One region of the Streptomyces sp. NPDC039462 genome, then DNA from elsewhere that is predicted to be linked to it. Evidence: riboswitches for the same ligand, from Rfam matches in the RefSeq annotation. Region 1 holds a riboswitch; the other holds the start of a gene.
The links. Region 1 has a riboswitch for S-adenosylmethionine ahead of ACZ7LU_RS28865 (aminotransferase class V-fold PLP-dependent enzyme). Riboswitches for the same ligand answer to the same signal wherever they lie in the genome.
Positions count from the first base shown of each region.

Region 1 (8,971 bases):
GACCACCCGCTGGCCGAGGACCCCGCCGCGCTGCGGGCCGTCTTCGACTCGCCCGACGCCACCGGCACGCTCCACCGCGACCGGGGCGAGGTCCGCTGGGCGAAGGTGGAGATCAAGGCGAGCGGCGGCCACCCGGCCGCGGCGTTCGTCGTGGCCTTCCACCCGGCGCGCGAACAGGCCAAGGCGGGCGACGTGTTCGCCATGCTGCTCGCCATCTCCGGCGTGGCGCTCCTGATGACGACGGGCATCGGCTGGGCGGTCGCGGGCCGGATCCTCAAACCGGTGCGGCTGGTGCGCACGACCGCGGCTCAGCTCACCGAGCAGGATCTGACCAAGCGCATCCCGGTCCAGGGCCGGGACGACATCGCGGCCCTCGCCGAGACGTTCAACGGCATGCTGGACCGGCTCGAGAGGGCCTTCGCCGCCCAGCGCGAGTTCGTCGACGACGCGGGCCACGAGCTGCGCACCCCCATCACCATCGTCCGCGGCCACCTGGAGCTGATGGGCGACGGGCCCGGGGAGCGCGAGGAGACCGTCCGCATCGTGACGGAGGAGCTGGACCGGATGAGCCGCATCGTCGAGGACCTGCTGCTGCTCGCCAAGGCCGAGCGCCCCGACTTCGTCACCCCGGAGCCGGTGCAGCTGGCCGAGCTGACGGCGGACGTCTTCGTCAAGGCACGGGCGATCGGCGACCGCGACTGGCGCCTCGCCGAGGTCGCCGACACCGAGACCTGTCTCGACCCCCAGCGCATCACCCAGGCGATGGTGCAGCTGGCACAGAACGCCGTCCAGCACACCGCCACGGGGCAGCGCATCGGCATCGGCTCGCGGCTGTGCGCGGGCCGCATCGAGCTGTACGTCGCCGACAGCGGCCCCGGCGTGCAGGCGCAGGACGCCGAGGTGATCTTCGAACGGTTCCGGCGCGGCACCGCGCGGCGCGGCTCCCGCGCCACGGGGGCGGGCCTCGGCCTCGCCATCGTGAAGGCCATCGCCGAGGGCCACGGAGGGCGCGTCGAGCTGCGCCCCACGGACGGCGGCGGCGCCACCTTCGTACTCGTACTCCCGCAGGGACAGCCGGAAGGGGCGGAGCGGCAGTGAACCGCATACTGATCGTCGAGGACGAGGAGCGCATCGCCTCCTTCGTCGAGAAGGGCCTGCGCGCCAACGGCTTCACGACCACCGTGGTCGGCGACGGCGAGAGTGCCTACGACTACGCCGTGACCGGCGGCTTCGACCTGATCGTCCTGGACATCGGCCTGCCGGGACAGGACGGCTTCACGGTCCTGCGCCGGCTGCGCGAGGCCCGCGTGACCACACCCGTCATCGTGCTGACCGCGCGGGACTCGGTGCGGGACACGGTGGCGGGTCTGGAGGGCGGCGCCGACGACTGGATGACCAAGCCGTTCCGCTTCGAGGAGCTGCTCGCCCGGGTGCGGCTGCGGCTGCGCACGGCGGCCGGGGCGCCCGAGGTGACGGTGCTGCGCAGCGGGGAGCTCACGCTGGATCTGCGGACCCGCAGGGCGCGTTCGGCCGAGCGCACGGTGGATCTGACGGCACGTGAGTTCGTCCTTCTGGAGCTCTTCCTGCGCCATCCCGGGCAGGTGCTCTCCCGCGAGCAGATCCTCTCCCACGTGTGGGGTTACGACTTCGACCCGGGCTCGAACATCGTGGACGTCTACGTCCGCGCGCTGCGCAAGAAGCTGGGCTCGGAGCGGGTCGAGACGGTGCGCGGGATGGGGTACCGGCTGCCGGAGTGAGCCGCGCGCGCCGACCCACCGACCCGCGCGCCGGCTCGGTGAAACTCCTTTCATCTACGCCTCATTGAGGGCTCACGGCGCCGCACCACGCTGAACGCGTGACCTTGAACCTGCGGCAGGCCGTGACCCTCTGCGCGGCGCTCAGCGTCTGCGCCCTCCTCGCGGTCCCCGGGAACTTCCCGGGGCTCGGCGCAGACGCCCGCCTGACCCTCGCCGTCTTCGCCCTCGCGACGTGCGCCTGGATCGGCACGCCGATCGACGACACGTACATCGCGCTCGGCGCGGGTCTCGCGCTCACCGCGACCGGCGTGATCAGCAGCGACACCCTGTTCGGCACCCTCGGCGACGAGACGGTGTGGCTATTGATCTGCGCCTTCGTGCTGGCGGCGGCCGTGGCCCGCAGCGGGCTCGCCGGGCGGGCCGCGGCCTTTCTGGTCAGCGGGGCGCGCAGCGTACGGCAGTTGACGCATCTGACGACCGCGGCGCTGGTCGTGACCGCCTTCGCGGTGCCGGCGACGTCGGGGCGCGCCGCGCTCGCGCTGCCCGTCTTCCTCGCGCTCGCCAAGGTCCTCGCCGACCGGAAGCGACTGGTCGTGATGCTCGCGCTGCTCTTTCCGACTGTCATCCTTCTCTCCGCGGTCGCGACTCTGATCGGCGCGGGAGCACATCTGATCACCGTGTCGGTGCTGTGGGAGGCGACCGGCGAGCGGATCGGCTTCACGCAGTGGCTGCTGCTCGGCCTGCCGCTCGCCATGACGTCATCCCATCTGGCGGCGGAGGCCGTCCTGTTGACGACCACCCGGCGCGCCGACCGCCGCGGCCCGGTCCACATCACCCTCGACCAGCTCCAGGCCCATAGCGAACAGCCCGTCACCGGCCCCTGGGAGGCTGCCGAGACGCGCTGCGCCCTGCTGCTCGCCACCGTCGTCGTCCTGTGGTGCAGCGAACCGCTGCACCAGGTGCCGCCCGCCGTCGTCGCGCTGATCGGCGCGGTCGTGGCCTCCTCGCCCGCGCTCGGCACGGTCGGCCTCAAGGACGCCCTCAAGACGGTGCCCTGGTCGCTGCTCCTCTTCATGGCGGCGACGATGGCGATGGGCGTCGCGCTCGCCGACTCGGGGGCGGCGAGGTGGCTGGTGGCCGGGCTGCCCCTGGACCTGTCCCCGTGGCTCTTCCTCACCGTGGTGGTCGCGGTCAGCACGGCCGCCCACCTGGTCCTGCAGTCCCGCTCGGCGCGCTCCTCGGTCCTCGTCCCGCTGGTCGTCGCGGCGGCCGTCGGCACCGGCGTCAACCCGGTCGCGGCCGCGCTCGCCTCCACGGCCGCGGCGGGCTTCTGCCACACGCTGCCCGCCTCCGCGAAACCCGTCACCCTCTTCGCCGAGCTCCCGGACACCCCCACCTACACCCCGCGCGACCTGCTGCGCCTCTCCGCGGTCCTCGCCCCGCTGACCGCCGCGCTCGTCCTGCTCTTCGCCGTGACGCTCTGGCCGCTGCTCGGCGTCCCCGTCCGCTGAACCCGCCCTTGAATCCCCCTGGAGACCGTCATGCTGACCCGTTTCGCCATCGCCCCCAGCGGCTTCAAGGAGTCCCTGTCCGCGAGCTCCGCGGCCGAGGCCATCGCCGCCGGTGTACGCCGTGTCGTCCCGCACGCGGAGACCGATCTGATCCCGCTGGTGGACGGCGGCGAGGGCACCGCCCGCGCGCTGGCCGCCGCGGGCGGCGGGCGGCTCGTCGCCCTGCCCGCGACCGGTCCCGTCGGCCAGCGGATCGGCACGCACTTCGCCCTGCTGCCCGACGGCACGGCGGTCGTCGAGATGGCGGCCGTGGCGGGGCTCTCGCTGGTCCCCCGCGACCTGCGGGACCCGGGCGCCACCACGACGTACGGCGTGGGCGAGCTGATCCGCGCCGCGCTCGACGCGGGTGCCCGCCGCATCCTGGTCGGCTGCGGCGACTCGGGCACGTCGGACGGCGGCGCGGGCGCCCTGCAAGCCCTCGGCGCCCGGCTCCTCGACGCCGACGGCTGGGAACTGCCGCACGGCGGGCGGGAGTTGACGCGGCTGAGCCGCATCGACCCGGGCGGCCTCGACCCGCGCCTCGCGGCCACCGAGATCCGTGTCGCCTGCAACCCCTTCAACGTCCTGTGCGGCGAGCGCGGCGTCGCCCGCGTCTTCGGCCCCCAGAAGGGCGCGACACCCCAGCAGGTCGAGCAGCTCGCGGCCGCCCTTGAGCACTGGGCGCACCTCCTCACGCGGGACCTGCCCGTGCGCACCGACCTCTTCGAGGGACCCGGCACGGGCGCGTCGGGCGGCCTCGGCGCCGGGCTCGCCGCACTCGGCGCCGCGCTGCTCCCCCGCTTCGACGTGCTGCTCGAACGGCTCGACCTCGACGAGCGGCTGGCCCGCGCCGACCTGGTCATCACCGCGGAGGGCGCCCTCGACCACCAGACCCCGCGCGGCAAGGTCCCCGCCGAGGTGGCCCGCCGCGCGAAGCGGTCCGGGCGCCCGGTCCTGGTCCTCGCGGGCACGATCGGGGACGGCGCGCACACCGTCCGCGCGCTGGGCGTGGACGCGTACAGCGCGATCCTGCCCGCTCCGGTCTCGCTGACGGAGGCGCTCGGCCGGGGCGGCGAGTTCCTCACCGACGCGACGGAGCGGGCCCTGCGGATGATCCAGCTCGGCTCACGGCTGCCCGGGGGCCGGCTGCCCGCGGGTCAGGCGGCGGCGCTGGTGTCCGGCACGCAACGCCCGTCCTCGGTGCGGTAGTTCCACCGCGCGCCGTCCGACACCAGCTCCTTGACGGCGCGCACGAAACGCTCGATGTGCTCGTCGGGGGTGCCCGCGCCGAAGCTCACGCGGATGGCGTTCAGCGACTTCTCGCCGGGCGCGGCCTCGGGGGCGCCGCACGCGCCGGGCTCGTCGGGCTCGCTGCCGAGCAGGGTGCGCACCAGCGGGTGGGCACAGAACAGGCCGTCCCGTACGCCGATGCCGTACTCGGCGGAGAGCGCGGCGGCGAAGTGCGAGCTGTTCCAGCCGTCCACGACGAAGGAGATGACGCCCACGCGCGGCGCGTCGTCCCCGAAGAGCGAGAGCACCCGCACGGCGGGCACCTCGGCGAGCCCCTCGCGCACCTTCGCGATCAGGTACTGCTCGCGGGCGACGAGCTGGTCGAAGCGCGCCTCGGTGAGCGTCTTGCAGGCGGCGGCGATGGAGTAGACGCCGATGACGTTCGGCGAACCGGCCTCGTGGCGGGCCGCGCTCTCGTGCCACTCCACGTCCACGCCGCCGTCCGTACGCCGTGCGACCTTGCGCGAGGCGCCGCCGCCCGCGAGGTACGGCTCTGCCGCCCGCAGCCAGTCGGAGCGGCCCGCGAGGACGCCCGAGCCGAACGGCGCGTACAGCTTGTGTCCGGAGAAGGCGACCCAGTCGACGTCCAACTCGCCGATGGAGACGGGGTGGTGGGGCGCGAGCTGCGCCGCGTCGAGGACGATCCGGGCGCCGTGCGCGTGCGCGGCGGCGGCCAGCTCCCGCACAGGCCACAGCTCGCCGGTGACGTTGGAGGCGCCGGTCACGCACACCAGCGCCGGGCCGTAGGGGTCGCGGTCGGCGAGGGCCCGCTCCAGGGTCTGGACGGCCTCGTCGGGGGTGCGCGGCGCGTTCAGGTAGGTCACCCGGGCGTCCCGCCACGGCAGGAGCGAGGCGTGGTGCTCGGTCTCGAAGACGAAGACCTGGCAGCCGGCGGGCAGGGCGGCGGCGAGCAGGTTCAGCGAGTCGGTGGTGGAGCGGGTGAAGACGACCTGGTCGTCCTCGCGGCAGCCGAGGAACTCGGCGACGACGGTCCGGCTGTTCTCGAACAGGTCGGTGGAGAGCTGCGACAGGTACCCGGCGCCGCGGTGCACGCTGCCGTAGTACGGCGCGTACGCGGCCACGTCGTCCCACACCCGCTGCAGCGCCGGCGCGCTCGCCGCGTAGTCGAGCGCGGCGTAGCTCACCTCGCCGCCGGTGACCAGCGGAACGGTGACGTCCCGGCCGAGGACCGGCAGCGGGGCACAGACGGCGGCGTCGACGGCAACGGCGGAAACAGACATGGCGAACTCCCGTGAGAAGCAGGCGAGATCACTGCGCCGGACGTCGGTCGACGGCGCAGGAGAAAGGTGAAAAAGGGTGTGCGGAGGCGGGGCGTAGAAGCCCTGTCACATTCGCTGGCTCACGAGACTGCTCCCTTGAGGACCAGGACCCCAGGGTTGCGAGGGGTCCGCGCTTGCCATACGCCTTGCTGCGTACGACCTGGTCTTCACCCGGGGCACCCCGCCACGGACGGAGGGTTGCCGGACAGCGGGCCGGGGCCGTAGTCGCTGTCACTCATGACCTGTGCAGCATCCTGCCACACGATCTTCGACGCGCAAGGCGCAGTCCAGAATCCGGACTGCGCCCTGCGTCACATCACCACCGCCCGAGGGCGGCTCTCAGCGGTTGCTCGCTGCCACCCAGCGCTCCAGGGCCTTCTTCGCGGCGCCCGAGTCGATGGCCTGCGCCGCCCGGGCGATGCCGGCCCGGATCTGCTCGGCCAGCGGCTCGTCGGTGGGCGTCAGGGCGGCCAGCGCCGCCGCCGAGTTGAGCAGCACCGCGTCCCGCACCGGTCCGCTCTCCCCGTCGAGCAGCCGCAGCGCCACTTCCGCGTTGTACGAGGCGTCGGCGCCCCGCAGCGCCTCGACGGGCACCAGGTCGAGCCCGACGTCCCGGGGATCGAAGGCCTCCTCGCGCACGGCGCCGTCCCGCACCACCCAGACCCGGGAGGTGGACGTCGTCGTCAGCTCGTCGAGCCCGTCGTCACCGCGGAAGACGAGGGACGAGTGCCCCCGCTCGGCGAAGACGCCCGCCACGATGGGGGCCATCCGGGGGTCGGCGACCCCGACGGCCTGGGCGCGCACCTTGGCCGGGTTGGTGAGCGGGCCGAGGAGGTTGAAGACGGTCCGGATGCCCAGCTGGCTGCGGGCGGCACCGGCGTGGCGCAGCGCCGGGTGGAACTTCACGGCGAAGCAGAACGTGATGCCAGCCTCCTCGGCGACCTCGACCACCCGCTGCGGGGTGAGGTCGAGGTTGACGCCGAGCTTCTCCAGCACGTCGGAGGCGCCGGACGCGCTGGAGGCGGCCCGGTTGCCGTGCTTGACGACCTTCGCGCCGGCTCCGGCGACGACGATCGCGGACATGGTCGAGATGTTGACGGTCTTGGCGCCGTCGCCGCCCGTGCCCACGATGTCGACGCTCGGGCCCGGCACGTCGATGACGTTGGCGTGCGCGTACATGGCGCGTACCAGACCGGAGATCTCCTCGACGGTCTCGCCCTTGGCCCGCAGCGCGACCACGAAGCCCGCGATCTGCGCGTCGGTGGCCTCGCCGCGCATGATGCGGTCCATGGCCCAGGCCGTGTCGTCGGCGCTCTGGTCACGGCCCGCCAGCAGGCCGTTCAGTACGTCGGGCCAGGAACGGTCCGCCGCGGTGTCGCCTCCTGCGGGGGTCACAGCGTTCATGGCCGCTCCTGGTTTTCGTCTGTGTGTGTACTTGGGGTGAGTCCCACCCTATCCAGCCCCGGGGACGGCAAAGAGCCCCGTCCATTGCCTGGACGGGGCTCTTACCGTGGCGACCTTGGGAGGTCAGAGCTTCAGAGCTCCAGATGATCAGTGGTGGCCGTGGCCGCTCGTGATCTCCTTGTACTCGTCGGCGGTGGGCTTGGGGATCTGACCCTCTTCCCCGAAGTAGCCCTTGGAGAGCTTGGCCCGCAGCTTCTGCGAACCGGACAGCTTGCGCTTGACGCCGTTCTCGTCGACCGCAGGGCCGAGCTCGACCGGCTTGTACTGCTCGTGCGCGGTGAGCGTGTGCAGCTGCTCCTTGCTGAGCGGCTCGTGGACCTCGATGAACTCACCGTGCGGCAGCCGCTTGATGATGCCCGACTCGCGGCCGTGCAGCACCTTGTCCCGGTCGCGCCGCTGCAGACCCAGGCAGATCCGCTTGGTCACGATGAAGGCGATGACCGGTCCGACGAAGAAGGCGATCCGGACGAACCAGGTGATCGCGTTCAGCGACAGGTGGAAGTGCGTGGCCCACAGGTCGTTGCCACCACCGACCAGCATGACCATGTACGCCGTGATCCACGCGACACCGAAGGCCGTGCGGGTCGGGGCGTTGCGCGGGCGGTCCAGGATGTGGTGCTCGCGCTTGTCGCCGGTGACCCAGGACTCGATGAACGGGTAGACGGCGATGGCCACGAGGACCAGCGGGAAGACGATGACCAGCGGGATGAACACACCCAGGACGAGCGTGTGACCCCAGAGGTTGATCTCCCAGCCCGGCATCACACGGATCAGACCCTCGGCGAAGCCCATGTACCAGTCGGGCTGGGCGCCGGTGGACACCTGGTCCGGGCGGTACGGGCCGATGGCCCAGATCGGGTTGATCGAGGCGATCGCCGCGATGACCGCGATGACACCGAAGACCAGGAAGAAGAAGCCTCCGGCCTTGGCCATGTAGACGGGCAGCAGCGGCATGCCGACGACGTTCTTGTTGCTCTTGCCGGGGCCCGCGAACTGCGTGTGCTTGTGGTAGAAGACCAGGATCAGGTGCGCCACCACGAGGCCGAGCATGATGCCCGGCAGCAGCAGGATGTGGACCGAGTAGAACCGGGCCACGAAGTCGCCGCCGGGGAACTCGCCGCCGAACAGGAACATCGACAGGTACGTGCCGACGATCGGCACCGACAGGATGGCGCCCTGCATGAAGCGGACACCGGTGCCGGAGAGCAGGTCGTCCGGGAGCGAGTAACCGGTGAAACCGGTGAACATGCCGAGGACGAACAGCAGGAAGCCGAAGAGCCAGTTGACCTCACGCGGCTTGCGGAACGCACCCGTGAAGAACACGCGCATCATGTGCACGAACATGCCGGCGAGGAAGATCAGCGCCGCCCAGTGGTGGATCTGCCGGATCAGCAGACCACCGCGCACATCGAAGGAGATGTGCATGGTCGAGTTGAACGCCTCCGACATCAACTGTCCCTGCATCGGGATGTAGCTGCCGTGGTACTCCACCTCGTTCATCGACGGGTGGAAGAACAGCGTCAGGTACACACCCGTGAGGATGATGATGATGAAGCTGTACAGGCAGATCTCGCCGAGCATGAAGGACCAGTGGTCCGGAAAGATCTTGCGCATGTTGGCCTTGGCGAGG
Region 1 covers NZ_JBVKAO010000006.1:114,928-123,898, reverse strand. Annotated here, with positions in the region: gene ACZ7LU_RS28885 (sensor histidine kinase) at 1-1,098, shown strand, start outside; gene ACZ7LU_RS28880 (response regulator transcription factor) at 1,095-1,757, shown strand; gene ACZ7LU_RS28875 (SLC13 family permease) at 1,856-3,268, shown strand; gene ACZ7LU_RS28870 (glycerate kinase family protein) at 3,299-4,516, shown strand; gene ACZ7LU_RS28865 (aminotransferase class V-fold PLP-dependent enzyme) at 4,465-5,838, opposite strand; SAM riboswitch class IV at 6,003-6,120, opposite strand; gene trpD (anthranilate phosphoribosyltransferase) at 6,217-7,281, opposite strand; gene qcrB (cytochrome bc1 complex cytochrome b subunit) at 7,429-8,971, opposite strand, start outside.

Region 2 (8,971 bases), on a different contig from region 1:
ATGCGGCCCTCGGCGAGGCCGCCCGTCCGGACGTCGTGGCCCAAGGCCACGGGGACGCCCTCCAGGCGGGCGCTGAGGAGGTCGCGCAGGGGGACGTCGCTCCACCCGAGGTTGGCCGCGTACACGGCCACACCCCGCTCCGCGTCCACGATGCCCGGCACGGCGACTCCCGCCGCGGCGGCGGGCTCCCCGAACCGCTCGACGCCGTGGGCGCGCAGCTCCGCGGCGAAGCCGAGGATGGACTCGACGACGGCGTCGGCGCCGCGGTCGCGGCCCGTGGGGCGGCGCGCCTCGTGCAGCAGGGTGCCGTCGGCCCCGACCAGGGCGGCCTTCATTCCGGTGCCGCCCACATCGAGGGCGATGACGTGTCTCACGGGGACAGTCTCGCGCGTCGGCCGTGACAGGTCTAGTCCACTTCGTGCTCCCGTGCCGGGCGCGCGATCTTTTTGGGCGCAGCTGTCCGCTTGTGGGGGCCTCGGGGGAGGGGGTGGCGGCCCCTCCGGGGCGGGGGGTGGTCGGCGTTTCGCGCCCCGGGCTGTTCCGCCCGTCCTTTCCTCGCCGCTTCGCGGCGGATCTTTCCCACCCGCCCACCCGGCACTCCGCAACGATCGGTTGCCGCACTGCCTCGCCGCTTCGCGGCGAAACTGCCCCACCCACCCACCCGTTGCTCCGCAGCTGACGACCACTGGCACAACCCCGCCGCTTCGCGGCGGATCTATTCCCACCCGCCCACCCGTTGCTCCGCACCTGACGACCGCTGGCAGAACCCCACCCACCCGTTGCCCTACGTTGCGTTTCGGTGCGGGGTGCACGGGTGGGTGGGTGGGAGGTGGCCGCCGCGGAGCGGCGGTTCAGGGCGTGGGCCCCACGAGCGAGAGGTGAGGACCGGGCGGCGGCAGCGTTCGGTGCGGTGGCGGTGCAGGGGACCACATCCTCGGCCGGGCGGGTCGGACGACCGGGAGGCAAACAGGGGCCCCGCCCCGGTGCCGAGCCGGGAGCGGCCGTAGCCCCGCGGCGACGGTGCCGCCAAGGCGGCCCACCAGGGTCAGCTCAGGATCACGCTGCGCGTCAGGTTGCGGGGGCGGTCCGGGTCCTGGCCACGGGACTCCGCGAGGGCCACAGCCAGGCGCTGGGCGCGGACGAGGTCGGCGAGCGGGTCCGCCTCCTGGCGGGCCACCAGTTCCCCGCCGACACGGGCCACGTCCCCCGCGAGCCCCTCCGGCAGCGTGCCGAACATCCAGGCCACCCGGCCGGGACCGGTGATCGAGATCGGACCGTGGCGGTACTCCATCGCCGGATACGCCTCCGTCCAGGCGCCGGCCGCCTCCCGCATCTTCAGGGCGGCCTCCAGGGCCAGACCGTACGTCCAGCCGCGCCCCAGGAACGTCCACTGCTCCGCACCCAGCACCGCCGCCGGCAGCGGCTCGGTCACCGCGAGCTCCGCGTCGACGGCCGCCTCGGCCACCGTCTTGAGGCCGGGAATGTGGCCGAGCCCGGCCCGCAGGAAGGCGAAGGCCGTCGTCGCGAAGCGGGTCTGGACGACCGACTCCTCGTCCGCCCAGTCCAGGACCGCCACGGTGTCCGCCGCGTCCATGACGGGGGTTTTCGGGTCGGCCGTGAGGGCGAGCGTCGAAACCGTGCCCTTCAGGCGCGTCAGCAGGTCAAGGACCTCCGTCGTCGTGCCCGAGCGAGTGATCGCGACGACGCGGTCGTACGTCCGCCCGGCAGGGAACTCCGACGACGCGAAGGCGTCCGTCTCGCCGAGCCCGGCCGCCTCGCGCAGCGCCGCGTACGCGATGGCCATGAACCACGACGTGCCGCACCCGGTGACGGCGACCCGCTCTCCCGGCTGCGGAAAGGCCTCGAATGTGGCGGCCGCCTCCACCGCCCGGTGCCAGCAGGCGGGCTGGGTGGCTATCTCTGCTGCGGTACGCGACATGCGCCGGGGCTCCTCGTCAGTGCGGGGCTGGTGCGGGACTCCCGCCATGGTCATCGGCGGGACCGCCGTTGCACAAGTGATACGCGGGTGGTGTAGACCTTGTGTCCGGACTCGGGGGAAACTCGCGGTTCAAGCGGATTGTGGAAGCAACGAGGGTGGGACAGCTGTGCAGCGGCGCGTGACAGGACTGACCGCGGCGGTGGCCGCACTGGGCATGGCGGGCGTACTCGCCGGCTGCGGCGGTCCCGGCGACTCCGGCGACGTCACCCTCAAGCTGGTGGCCGCCGACTACGGCGACTCGGCGGCGAACAGCTCGAAGAAGTACTGGGCCAAGGTCGTCGAGGGGTTCGAGAAGGAGAACCCCGGCATCAAGGTCGACGTGACCGTTCACTCCTGGAACGACGTCGACCGCGAGGTCAAGGAGATGGTCAAGAAGGGCGAGGCCCCCGACCTGGCACAGATCGGCGCCTACGCCGACTACGCCGCGCAGGGCAAGCTCTACGAGGCCGACGAGCTCCTCTCCATCGCCACGCAGGCCGACTTCCTGGCCCCGCTCTCGCAGGCCGGCGAGGTCAACCGCATCCAGTACGGCATGCCGTTCGCCTCCTCCACGCGGCTGCTCTTCTACAACACCAAGCTCTTCAAGGACGCCCACCTCACTCCGCCGCAGAGCTGGAGCGAGCTGCAGGCCGACGCGAAGGCGCTCAAGGCGCGCGGCGTGAAGATCCCGTACGCGCTGCCGCTGGGCCCCGAGGAGGCCCCCGCCGAGACGCTCATGTGGATGCTGAGCGGCGGCGGCGGTTACACCGACAACGTCGGCTCGTACGCCCTCGACTCCCCGCAGAACGCCAAGACGTTCGCCTGGCTCAGGGACGAGCTCGTCGGCAAGGGCCTGACCGGTCCCACGCCCCCCGCGCAGCTGAACCGCGCCGAGGCGTTCGCGGCGTTCTCGCGCGGCGAGGTCGGCATGCTCAACGGTCACCCGACGCTGATGAAGATGGCCGCCAAGAAGGGCGTGAAGTTCGGCATGGTGCCGGCGCCCGGCGTCAACGGCAAGGCGCAGGCCACGATGGGCGTCGCCGACTGGATGATGGCGTTCAAGCAGAACGGCCACCGCAAGGAGGCCGGCAAGTTCCTCGACTACGTCTACAGCAAGAAGAACGTGCTCGAATTCTCGAACGAGTACGACATCCTGCCCGTGACGACCTCCGCCTCGCAGGCGATGGCGAAGGACCGCGGCCACACCGCGCTCGGCGAGTTCCTCAAGGAGCTCCCCACCTCGGAGCTCTACCCGGTGGGCAAGACGTCCTGGGCGCAGGTCTCGGCGGACATCAAGAAGGACATCGGCAAGACCGTCGGCGAGGGCGGCGACCCCAAGTCGGTGCTCGGCCGGATCCAGACCCGGGCGATGACCGCGGAGAACGCCGAGTAGCCGATGCGGCCTTGTCCGAGGCGGCCGGTAGCGTGGCGGGCATGACCGATCAGGAGCGGGAGGGCCTCTCCGAGCGGGACCGCGCGGTGCTGGCCCTCGAGCGGCGGCCGTGGCCGGGCCCGGGCGCCAAGGAGCGCGCCGTCCGCGAGGAGCTCGGCATGGTGCCGGTGCGCTACTACCAGCTCCTGAACGCCCTCCTCGACGACCCGCGGGCGCTCGCCCACGACCCGATTACGGTCAATCGGCTGCGCCGGGTGCGGGAGTCCCGGCGCGCCGAGCGCTGACGCGGCTAAGGTCGGGCCCATGGGTGACCCTACGTACTCGCTGTCGAACCTGCCCGAGCCGCCCGGCCTGCCCGAGCCCGTGACGTCTGCGGGGCGCGACGGCCTCGCGGCGTTCCTCGCCCGGCCGGAACGCGCCGTGGTGGCGCTGGACTTCGACGGGACGCTCGCCCCGATCGTGCCCGATCCCGAACAGGCGCGCGCCCACCCGGACGCCGTGCCGGCGCTCGCCGCGCTCGCCCCCCGCCTGCGGTCGGTGGCGGTCGTCACGGGCCGCCCGGCGGGTGTCGCCGTCCGCTACGGCGGCTTCGCGGGCGTCCCCGGCCTGGAGCACCTCGTCGTCCTCGGGCACTACGGCGCCGAGCGCTGGGACGCCGTCACCGGCACGGTCCGCGCCGCCGAGCCGCACCCCGGGGTCGCGGCCGTCCGCGCCGAGCTGCCCGGCTTCCTGGACGGGATCGGCGCCTGGCGCGGATCGTGGATAGAGGAGAAGGGCCGCGCCGTCGCCGTGCACACGCGCCGGGCGCAGGACCCGCAGGCGGCCTTCGAGGCGCTGCGCGAGCCGCTCGGCGAGCTGGCGCACCGGCACGGCCTGATCGTCGAGCCGGGCCGGCTCGTCCTGGAGCTGCGGCCGCCCGGCATGGACAAGGGCGTGGCCCTCGCCGAGTACCTGCACGAGGTGGGCGCCGAGTCCGTTCTCTACGCAGGCGACGACCTCGGCGACCTGCCCGCCTTCGGCGCCGTGGAGAAGCTCCGCTCGGACGGTGTCGCGGGCCTGCTCGTGTGCAGCGGCAGCGCGGAGGTCAAGGAGCTGGCCGGGCGGGCCGACCTGGTCGTGGACGGCCCGCAGGGTGTCGTACGGCTGCTGTCGGCGATCGGCGCCCGGCTGACCTGAGCGCGCGCGGGCGCGCGGGGCGCCTCAGCCCGTCAGGGCCCGCAGCTGGTCCAGGAACCACTGCGCGGGCGGCAGCGCCGTCGCCGCCGCCGCGAGGCGCTTCGTGCGCTCGGCGCGCTCCTCCGGCGGCATCAGGAGGGCCGTGTGCAGGGCCTCCGCCGTGGCCGTGACGTCGAAGGGGTTCACGGAGAGCGCGTCCTCGCCGAGCTCCTCGTGGGCGCCCGCCTCCCGCGACAGGACCAGCGCGCAGCCCTCGTCGGAGACGACCGGGACCTCCTTCGCGACGAGGTTCATGCCGTCGCGGATGGGGTTGACCAGGGCCACGTCCGCCATGCGGTAGGCCGCGAGGGAGCGCGCGAAGTCGTCCTTGACGTGCAGGACCACCGGGGTCCAGCCGTCCGTCCCGTACGTGGCGTTGATGTCCTCGGCGACCCGGGAGACCTCCGCGGTGTAGTCGCGGTAGACCGCCAGGTCCTGCCGGGACGGGTAGGCGAAGGCGACGTGCACGACGCGCTCACGCCACTCGGGGTGGGTGTCGAGCAGCTCGCGGTAGGCGTGCAGGCCCCGGACGATGTTCTTGGACAGCTCCGTCCGGTCCACCCGGACGATCAACTTCCGGTCCTCGCCGTCCTGCGTGCCCGCCTGCTCCCGCAGCGCCCGCATCCGCTCCTCGACGTCGTCGCGCCGCGACCGCTCCCGCAGGAAGTCGGCGTCGGCGCCGAGCCCGTGCACCCCGATCCTGGTGCCCGAGGTCCCGCCGACGAGCCGCACACAGCACTCCGTGAACGCGTCCGCCCACCGCCCGGTGAGGAAGCCGAGCCGGTCGGCGCCGAGCATCCCGCGCAGCAACTGCTCGGCCACGTCGTCCGGCAGCATCCGGAAGTAGTCGGCGGGTGCCCACGGGGTGTGCGAGAAGTGGCCGATGCGCAGGTCCTCGCGGAGCTCCCGCAGCATGCCCGGCACCAGCGCCAGGTGGTAGTCCTGCACCAGGACGGCCGCCCCCGGCCCCGCCTCCTCGGCGAGCGCCTCGGCGAACGCCCGGTTGTACGTCTCGTACGCCGCCCACTGTGCGCGGAACTCCGGTCCGAAGACCGGTTCCAACGGCGTCTGGTAGAGCAGGTGGTGGACGAACCACAGCACCGAGTTCGCGATGCCGTTGTACGCGTCCGCGTGGACGTCCGCGTCGATGTCCAGCATCCGTACGCCCGGCTCACCGACGCCCCGGCGCACCGCCTCGCGGTCGCCGTCGCCGAGCGCCGCGCACACCCACAGGGCGTCCGCCTCGTCACCGATGGCGCTGAGCCCGGAGACCAGGCCGCCGCCGCCACGCCTGGCGGTCAGCTCACCGTCCTCTCCGACGGTGTACGAGACGGGGCCGCGGTTGGACGCGACGAGTACCTGTGCTGCTGACGAACCGTGCTCGGAGACCATGTGGCAAAACGTAGCCCGTCCCGGGGTCGGGCAAACGTACGGGCTCCCGGTCACGCCACGCGGCGGTGCGCGTACTCGGCGATGCTCGTCATGGGCGGCCGCTCCTCCGTGTCGACCGCGTACGTCCGCGGCACGAACCCGTGCTCGCCCCGCTCGAACTGCGTGAGCTCGGGGCGTACGAGATGCCCGCGCGCGAGCCGCAGCTGTGCCGTCCGGTAGATCGCCGCCGCCATCCGCCCGAGCGCCTGCCCGTCCTGGTGCCGGTGCTTGCGCACCCCGACGTCCACCTGCGCCAGCGCGTCCAGACCCACCGTGTGCAGCGCGTCGACGAGCAGGCCGAGCTCCACGCCGTACCCGACGGGGAACGGCAGCCGCTCGAGGAGCGACCTGCGGGCCGCGTACTCGCCGCCGAGCGGCTGGACGAACCCCGCCAGCTGCGGCCAGTGCATGTTCAGGAGCGGCCGCGCCATCAGCTCCGTCACCCGGCCGCCCTGCCCGGCGGCCTCGCCGAGCGGGCGGTCGTACATCGCCTTCACGAAGGCCACGTCCGGGTCGGTGAGCAGCGGTCCCACGATCCCCGAGACGAAGTCCGCGGAGAACTCCCGCAGGTCAGCGTCGACGAACGCGACGATGTCACTGCTCGTCGCGAGCAGCGAGCGCCACAGCACCTCGCCCTTGCCCGGGACCGCGGGGACGCGCGGCAGGATCTCGTCCCTGCGGACGACCTTCGCGCCCGCCGCCGCGGCGACCTCGGCCGTACGGTCCGTGGAGCCGGAGTCGATCACCACCAGCTCGTCGACCAGCGGGACCTTCTCCATCAGCTCGCGGCGTATCTCGGCGACGATCTCGCCGACCGTCCCCTCCTCGTCGAGCGCGGGCAGCACGACGCTCACCGAGGCGCCGCCGGCGCGCTTGGCCTCGGCGAGCCGGGCCGGCGGCCGGTCGGCGACGGACCAGGAACGCCTGCTGAGCCAGCGCTCGACCTCTTCCAGCACGGTCGCGGTCCTCCCATAGGTGATCGATGAGGTGATCGATGTGATCCATCTCGCGGTTCGGACGACTATCTCAAGGGTCCGGGGCTTCGGTTACAGTCTTGAACAACGCCGGTGACCATCGCATGTCGGGGTCACCGCCGCGTTGAGATCGACAACTGAAACCCATAATCGAAAACCGCTCATCCAGAGGGGCAGAGGGAAACGGCCCGTTGAAGCCCCGGCAACCCTCCCGCCGACCGCGAGGTCACGGTGGGGAAGGTGCCAATTCCGTCTCGCGGCGAGATGCGTCGCGAGGAAGATGAGGAGAAAGGGCCTCGCCTCCATGGCTGTGCAGACCGTCGCCACCCAGAGCACCACCCCTTCCGTCGACCTCGGGCCCGCCTCCGGCCTTTCCTGCCGTGAGTGCGGCACCACGTTCCCGCTCGGCCCGATCTTCGCCTGCGTCGAGTGTTTCGGCCCCCTCGAAGTCGCGTACGACCTGCCGCTCGGCGACCCGGAAGCCCTCCGCAAGCAGATCGAGGCAGGCCCCGCCAACATCTGGCGCTACGCCCCGCTGCTCCCCGTCCCCGCCGACGTGGCCGACAAGCCGAACCTCAACCCCGGCTGGACCCAGCTCGTCAAGGCCGACAACCTCGGCCGTGAACTCGGCTTCGAGCAGGGCAAGTTGTTCGTCAAGGACGACTCCGGCAACCCCACGCACTCCTTCAAGGACCGCGTCGTCGCGCAGGCCCTCGAAGCGGCGCGCGCCTTCGGCTTCACCACGCTCTCCTGCTCCTCCACCGGCAACCTCGCGGGCGCCGTCGGCGCCGCCGCGGCCCGCGCCGGCTTCCGCTCCTGCGTGTTCATCCCGCACGACCTGGAGCAGGGCAAGGTCGTCATGGCCGCGGTCTACGGCGGTGAACTCGTCGGCATCGAGGGCAACTACGACGACGTGAACCGCTTCTGCTCCGAGCTCATCGGCGACCCGCTGGGCGAGGGCTGGGGCTTCGTCAACGTCAACCTGCGGCCGTACTACGGCGAGGGCTCCAAGACCCTCGCGTACGAGATCTGCGAGCAGCTCGGCTGGGAGCTGCCCGACCAGCTCGTCATCCCCATCGCCTCCGGCTCGCAGCTCACGAAGATCGACAAGGGGCTGAAGGAGCTCATCGCCCTCGGCCTGGTGGCCGACAAGCCGTACAAGATCTTCGGCGCGCAGGCCGAGGGCTGCTCGCCGGTGTCGACCGCCTTCAAGGCCGGGCACGACGTCGTACGCCCCCAGAAGCCGAACACCATCGCCAAGTCGCTGGCCATCGGCAACCCCGCCGACGGGCCGTACGTCCTGGACATCGCGCGCCGCACGGGCGGGGCGGTCGAGGACGTGAACGACGAGCAGGTCGTCGAGGCGATCAAGCTGCTCGCCCGCACGGAAGGGATCTTCGCGGAGACCGCGGGGGGTGTGACGGTGGGCGTCACGAAGAAGCTTTTCGAGGCGGGGCTTCTCGACCCGGCCCTCACCACGGTGGTCCTGAACACCGGGGACGGCCTGAAGACGCTTGACGCTGTCGCCGAGACTTCGCAGGCCACCGCCACGATCAAGCCGAGCCTTGAGGCGTTTCGCTCCGCGGGGCTTGCCGGCTGAGGTTGTTGCTTCCCTGCGGGGCCGTTGTGGCTGGTCGCGCAGTTCCCCGCGCCCCTTACGGGGCCCGTATCCCCCTGAGGTGAACCATGAGTGTCAACGTTCGCATCCCCACCATTCTGCGCACCTACACCGGCGGCAAGGCCGAGGTCGCCGCCGAGGGGGCGAATCTGGGTGAGGTCATCGCCGACCTGGAGAAGAACCACACCGGGATCGCCGCCCGCGTCCTGGACGACCAGGGCAAGCTGCGCCGCTTCGTCAACGTGTACGTGAACGACGACGACGTCCGCTTCGAGCAGGGCCTGGAGACGGCCACGCCGGACGGCGCGGGCGTCTCGATCATTCCCGCCGTCGCCGGCGGCTGACCTTTTCGCAAGCACCCT
Region 2 covers NZ_JBVKAO010000011.1:4,466-13,436, reverse strand. Annotated here, with positions in the region: gene ACZ7LU_RS38840 (ROK family protein) at 1-374, opposite strand, end outside; gene ACZ7LU_RS38835 (SIS domain-containing protein) at 1,046-1,939, opposite strand; gene ACZ7LU_RS38830 (ABC transporter substrate-binding protein) at 2,106-3,371, shown strand; gene ACZ7LU_RS38825 (DUF3263 domain-containing protein) at 3,413-3,655, shown strand; gene otsB (trehalose-phosphatase) at 3,675-4,547, shown strand; gene ACZ7LU_RS38815 (trehalose-6-phosphate synthase) at 4,572-5,978, opposite strand; gene ACZ7LU_RS38810 (glucosyl-3-phosphoglycerate synthase) at 6,029-6,973, opposite strand; SAM riboswitch class I at 7,150-7,278, shown strand; gene thrC (threonine synthase) at 7,272-8,591, shown strand; gene ACZ7LU_RS38800 (MoaD/ThiS family protein) at 8,678-8,953, shown strand.
Region 2: it holds a riboswitch for S-adenosylmethionine, as region 1 does, so the genes downstream of both, thrC (threonine synthase) here and ACZ7LU_RS28865 (aminotransferase class V-fold PLP-dependent enzyme) in region 1, are expected to answer to the same signal.